2 regions of the Clostridium sp. FP1 genome follow, and region 1 is predicted to be linked to the other one. Evidence: a T-box and tRNA genes for the amino acid it is inferred to sense, from the RefSeq annotation. Region 1 holds a T-box; the other holds one or more tRNA genes.

What was found. A T-box is a leader RNA that pairs with one kind of tRNA and senses whether it is charged. The one in region 1 lies ahead of pheS (phenylalanine--tRNA ligase subunit alpha), so its partner is inferred to be a tRNA-Phe.
Region 2: it encodes a tRNA-Phe, which carries the amino acid that the T-box ahead of pheS (phenylalanine--tRNA ligase subunit alpha) is inferred to sense. The anticodon was not compared.

What each region holds. Positions count from the first base shown of each region.
Region 1 covers NZ_JAAMNJ020000001.1:3,946,473-3,949,897, forward strand. Annotated here, with positions in the region: gene pheT (phenylalanine--tRNA ligase subunit beta) at 1-523, opposite strand, end outside; gene pheS (phenylalanine--tRNA ligase subunit alpha) at 614-1,633, opposite strand; T-box leader at 1,709-1,924, opposite strand; gene G9F70_RS19145 (TrmH family RNA methyltransferase) at 1,975-2,775, opposite strand; gene G9F70_RS19150 (potassium channel family protein) at 2,788-3,425, opposite strand, start outside.
Region 2 covers NZ_JAAMNJ020000001.1:74,910-78,334, forward strand. Annotated here, with positions in the region: rRNA gene G9F70_RS00410 (23S ribosomal RNA) at 1-1,237, shown strand, start outside; rRNA gene rrf (5S ribosomal RNA) at 1,319-1,435, shown strand; tRNA gene G9F70_RS00420 (tRNA-Phe) at 1,441-1,516, shown strand; gene G9F70_RS00425 (uracil-DNA glycosylase) at 1,568-2,242, opposite strand; gene G9F70_RS00430 (YitT family protein) at 2,438-3,313, shown strand.

The DNA.
Region 1 (3,425 bases):
GAACACTTAAGCAGTCTGGTCTATTTGAAGTTATTTCAAAGTCTATTAGTACACTTTGAAGCTTTAAAACTTCTTTTATGTCTTTCCCAATAGGAGTATCCCCTGGAAGTATCATTAAGCCATGAACAGGTTCATCCCCAGCAATTCCCAGTTCTTCCTCAGAACAGAACATGCCATTTGAAACTATACCACGAAGCTTACCTTTTTTTATTTTTAATCCTCCATGCAAACTTGATCCATGAAGTGCTACTGGTACAATATCTTGCTCTTTCATATTAGTAGCCGCCGTAACAATTTGTGTTGGAAGGTCTAATCCTATATTTACTTGACATATAACCAACGCGTCAGCATCTGGGTGTTTTACTATTTCTATTATTTTTCCTGTAACAACATTTTCAATTTCAGCACCTGATATAATAATCTCTTCTACTTTTGAACCAGACATAGTTAGTTTATCGGAAAGTTCCTTTGCTGAAATATTTATATCAACATAATCTTTAAGCCATTTAACTGGTACTTTCATTTTATATCCTCCTAGCATTGTATTTTTACTAAACACTTGTCAAGAGTTTAGCTTCTTGTATTCTTATAAGTAGTAATTATAACTTTATACTTAGAATTGTTTTAAAAATCTCATATCACTTTCATAAAGTGCTCTAATATCATCTATTCCGTATTTTAACATTGTAATTCTATCAAGACCAAATCCGAAAGCAAATCCACTATAAACTTCTGGATCAATTCCACAATTTCTTAAAACGTCTGGATGAACCATTCCGCAACCTAAAAGTTCTATCCAACCACTACCACTACAAACCTTGCAGCCTTTACCATTACACACAAAACAAGTAGCATCCATCTCAGCTGAAGGTTCTGTAAACGGAAAATGATGTGGTCTAAACTTCATTTCCATTTTATCGCCAAACATCTTTTTGGTAAATAGCTCTAAGGTTCCTTTTAAATCGGCAAAAGTAATACCCTTATCTACTATTAATCCTTCAATTTGATAAAATATTGGTGAATGAGTAGCATCTACTGCGTCTGATCTATAAACCTTACCAGGTGAAATCATTTTTATAGGTGGTTTCTGAGCTTCCATAGTTCTTATTTGTACTGGCGAGGTTTGAGTTCTTAAAACTATACTATCATTTATATAAAAGGTATCTTGCTCACCTCTTGCCGGATGATTTTTAGGTATGTTTAAAGCCTCGAAATTATAATAATCTCGCTCTACTTCAGGACCTTCTTCAATAGCGAATCCCATAGATAAAAATATATCATTAACTTTTTCAAGCGTTAGATCTAATGGATGTCTTTTCCCTACTATTTGTTTTTTTCCTGGCAATGATATGTCTATAATTTCACTTTTTAGCTTTGTTTCCACTTCATGTTTTTTAAATAAATCTGAGGCTTTAGTTATAAGTATTTCTATGTCTTCTCGAACTTCATTTGCTAATTTACCAACAATTGGTCTTTCCTCATTTGATAGCTTTCCCATGCCCCTTAATATTTGTGTTAATTCACCTTTTTTACCTAAATATTTAACTCTAATATTTTCTAAATCTGTTTTAATATTTGTTCCTTTTAGTTCTTGCAACGCTGCTGCTTTTATGGATTCTAACTTTTCCTTCATAATCAACACTCCTTTCATATTTATGCAATTTTTACATTTAATAATCTTTTATAAAACAAAAAAAACCGTCCACAATGAAGGGACGGAAAATCCGCGGTACCACCCTAATTGACTTAAATAAAAGTCCTCTTAGATAAAGTTATCGATTCTACCCGCTAAGCAACTACTTTATTTCGCTGCTAGAACTCTGGAGTGAACTTCGATATAAAAATGTCCTTTAGAAGCTCTCAGTCTAAGGCTTCTTATCCCTGTAAGTATTCTTATATTTACTCTCTCCGTCATAGTTTATTATTATTTAAAAGTATACAAAACATTATAACCACAATCACAAAAAAATTCAACTATAAATTCAAAAATCCTATATTATTTTTTTGCCTTACCACTTCATACATCATAATTGATGCAGCCACTGCTACATTTAAAGATTCTGCACCACCAGGCATAGGAATTTTAATTTTCAAATCACATAGGTCATAAACTTGGTTGCTTATTCCATTGCCTTCATTTCCAACCGATATAATAACTTTTTCTTTTAAATCTACCTCATAAAAATTTTTATCAGTGTCCAGCGAACTAGCAACTAGTTTAAATCCACTATTCCTAAGTTTTTGCACCAATGATAAATCATTATCATAAAGAACAGGTATTTTAAAAATAGAACCCATGGTTGCTCTTAAAGTTTTCTCATTATAAATATCCACAGTACCTTTTGTAATTATAATCCCTAATGCTCCTGCCGCATGAGCTGTTCTAATTATAGTTCCCATATTACCAGGATCTTGAATTTTATCAGCTAGAATATAGAACCCATGGTGGTATTTAATTTCTACAGGCTTATTGCGAACAACAGCCATAATACCTTGTGGATTCTCCGTATCAGAAATACTTTTAAACAAACTGTCGCTAATGCTATAAACTTTAGTATTACTTTGTAGCTTGTTTTTCAAAGAAGAGTCTTCATATTTTATCTCTCCTCTTGAACTTATAAAAATATTTACCACTTCGAAATCGGAATCTATTGCTTCCTCTGCAAATCTAAAGCCCTCAACTAAAAACATATTACTGCTTATTCTATATTTTTTTTCTTTTAACTTTTTAATATCTTTAATCAATAAATTATCTTTACTTTGAATATATTCCAAACTCAATACCCCTTATTTAACTAGACTTTCTAATTTATTTAATTCTTCAATACTGCCTATCGCCACAATAATATCACCTTGTTCAATTACAGTATCCGGCAGCGGAGAAACATCAATGTCATTATTCCTTTTTATAGCCATTACATTTATGCCGTATCGAGCTCTTATATTCAATTCTCTTACGGTCTTATTATGCCACTCTTCCGGACTAACAACTTCTGCTATACTATAATCAGGAGATAATTCTATGTAATCTAATATATTCGATGAGACTAAATTATGAGCAACGCGTACACCCATATCTCGTTCTGGAAAAACCACTCTATTTGCACCTATTTTATATAATACTTTAGCATGCAGTGCATTAGTTGCTTTTGTAACTACATATTTTACGCCGAGTTCCTTAACTAAGAGTGTTGCTAAAATACTAGATTGGATATTAGTACCTATACTAATAACTGCACAATCAAAATTACGAATACCAAGAGCTCTTAAGCTATTTTCATCATTTGCATCAACTTGAACTGCATGAGTCACTTTATCTGAAATATTCTGAACTACATCTTCATCAAAATCAACTGCTAATACATCATTCCCTAGTGAATATAAGGTCTCAGCAACGGATGTTCCAAATCTTCCAAGTCCTATAA
Region 2 (3,425 bases), 3.9 Mb from region 1:
CGGAAGAATTGCTGTTAAGGAACTCGGCAAATTGACCCCGTAACTTCGGGAGAAGGGGTGCCTACGAAAGTAGGTCGCAGAGAATAGGCCCAAGCAACTGTTTAGCAAAAACACAGGTCTCTGCTAAAGCGAAAGCTGATGTATAGGGGCTGACGCCTGCCCGGTGCTGGAAGGTTAAGGGGATTACTTAGCGCAAGCGAAGGTATGAACTTAAGCCCCAGTAAACGGCGGCCGTAACTATAACGGTCCTAAGGTAGCGAAATTCCTTGTCGGGTAAGTTCCGACCCGCACGAATGGCGTAATGATTTGGGCACTGTCTCAACAGCACATCCGGCGAAATTGTAGTGCCAGTGAAGATGCTGGCTACCCGCGATTGGACGGAAAGACCCCGTAGAGCTTTACTGTAGCTTAGCATTGAATTTCGGTATTGTCTGTACAGGATAGGTGGGAGACTGAGAAACATGGGCGTCAGCCTGTGTGGAGTCATCCTTGGGATACCACCCTGACAGTACTGAGGTTCTAACTGGAGGCCATGAATCTGGTCACAGGACATTGTTAGGTGGGCAGTTTGACTGGGGCGGTCGCCTCCAAAAAAGTAACGGAGGCGCTCAAAGGTTCCCTCAGCGCGGTTGGAAATCGCGCGAAGAGTGCAAAGGCAGAAGGGAGCCTGACTGCGACACCTACAAGTGGAGCAGGGACGAAAGTCGGACTTAGTGATCCGGTGGTACCTCGTGGGAGGGCCATCGCTCAACGGATAAAAGCTACCTCGGGGATAACAGGCTGATCTCCCCCAAGAGTCCACATCGACGGGGAGGTTTGGCACCTCGATGTCGGCTCGTCGCATCCTGGGGCTGAAGTAGGTCCCAAGGGTTGGGCTGTTCGCCCATTAAAGCGGCACGCGAGCTGGGTTCAGAACGTCGTGAGACAGTTCGGTCCCTATCCGTCGCGGGCGTAGGAAATTTGAAGGGAGCTGTCCTTAGTACGAGAGGACCGGGATGGACAAACCTCTGGTGCACCAGTTGTCACGCCAGTGGCATCGCTGGGTAGCTATGTTTGGAAGGGATAAACGCTGAAAGCATCTAAGCGTGAAGCCCACCCTGAGATGAGATTTCCCATAACTCGTGCGTAAGCACGGTGTTAGTAAGACTCCTGGAAGAACACCAGGTTGATAGGTTAGAGGTGTAAGCATGGTAACATGTTCAGCTGACTAATACTAATAAGTCGAGGGCTTGACCTTAATATATATAAAGCGTAAGCTTCAAGCGAAAGCGAGAAGATAATTTCACTGTGCAATTTTGAGAGAATATAATTTTCTCAATCTGGTGATTATGGCATGAAGGTAACACCCCTTCCCATACCGAACAGGTCGGTTAAGCTTCAATGCGCCAATGGTACTGCAGGGGTAACTTTGTGGGAGAGTAGGTCGTCGCCAGGTAATGTGGCTGGATAGCTCAGTCGGTAGAGCAGAGGACTGAAAATCCTCGTGTCCCTGGTTCGATTCCTGGTCTAGCCACCAAAAAACGTCTTAGATAATTCTAAGACGTTTTTTTATGTTCAAAATAATATATTATAAATTTTTAATTTGCCAATCAATGGGAGATATACCTTTTGAAATTAAAAAATTATTAGTAATAGAAAATGGTTTACTATTGAAAAAACCTCTATAAGCTGATAGTGGGCTTGGATGAACAGATTTTATTATGTAGTGTATTGGATTTGTTATTAGAGATTGTTTAGCCCGGGCATTATTTCCCCATAAAATAAAAACTATAGGATCCGTTTTATCATTTAATAGTGCAATGATCTTATTAGTAAAATGTTCCCATCCTTTATTTTTATGAGAATTAGCCTGGTCAGCTCTAACGGTAAGAACAGTATTTAAAAGTAAAACCCCTTCATCGCACCATTTTTTTAAATACCCATTATTAGGTATGTAACAGCCTATATCATTATATAATTCCTTGTATATATTCAATAAAGAGGGGGGAGTTGATACACCTGCATTTACAGAAAAACTTAAACCATGAGCTTGACTAGCACCATGATAAGGATCTTGACCAAGTATGATAACTTTTACATCCTTATATGCGGTATAGTTAAGAGCATTAAAGATATTTTGTACTTCAGGATATATTAACTTAGTTTCATATTCTTGCTTTAAAAAGTTTCTTAATTTTAAAAAATAATCCTTATTAAATTCTTCTAATAAGAGTTCATTCCAATCATTTGTTAAGCTATTCATAAAATCACCTCACTTAATTATACCATAAATGCTTTTGTTCTTATAAAACAAGTATTTACTTTTATAATATAAAGTATTAAGATACATGATGTTTTAAGTGTTAAATGGTATATAATTATAATATACACAAAAACAAATATAGGATATAAAATAATCAATAATTATTTTGTAATATAAAAAAAATGGAGGCAGTTCATGAAAAAGGTATTCACCACTGATTTTAAAGATTTATTTCAGAAAATAGTTCTTATTATGTTAGGTAGTTTTATTTTAGCTGTTTCAATCAATTTATTTATAGTTCCCAATAAGCTTCTTAGTGGAGGTCTTTCAGGAATAGGGTTAATGTTACAGTATATTTTTAATATGCCAATGGGCGTTACAGTATTAGTACTTAATATTCCACTTCTTATATTAAGTATATTAAAAATAAACAAAAGATTCACTTTATTTACCATAATAGGAACCGTTTCCTTATCGTTCTTTTTAATTATTACCTCACCTTTAAAAAATATTCTTGCTCCTGTGGAAGAATCCTATAGACTTCTTTATTGTATATATGGAGGAGTACTTTCAGGTATAGGTAGTGGAATTGTTTTTTCTAATGAAGGATCTACTGGCGGTATGGATATTATAGCTATATATGTTAAAAAAAAGTATGGTATAGAAGTAGGTATAGTAAGCTTTATAATAAATTTCTTAATTGTAGCTGTTGGATCTGTATTATTTGATTTTAAAGTAGGATTATATACGCTGATTGCTATGTATATTACTTCTGCCGTTATGGAAAAAGTAATTAATGGATTGAATAGACGTAAAATGCTTTTAATTGTATCTGAAAAAGAAAAAGAAGTAAGTGATGCAATATTAAATAACTTCAATAGAGGAGTAACTATTTTATATGGAGAAGGGGCTTATACGAGCCATAGAAAAAATGTAATGTACTGTGTTGTTTCGTTAGGACAACTACCACAAATTAAGAGAGTAATAAAAGCTATAGATCAAGAAGTTTTTATCTCTATAATTGATATAGCGGAGGTTCAAGGTAACGGATTTAAAAGTCCTTTAGGTTAAGGGTAACAAAACTAGAAAAAAACACTAATGACTTCATGTTTTAAGTCATTAGTGTTTTTTTTATTGAATTTATATGACAGGCAATAGTTGCATCCTTTAAGTGATTATTTAA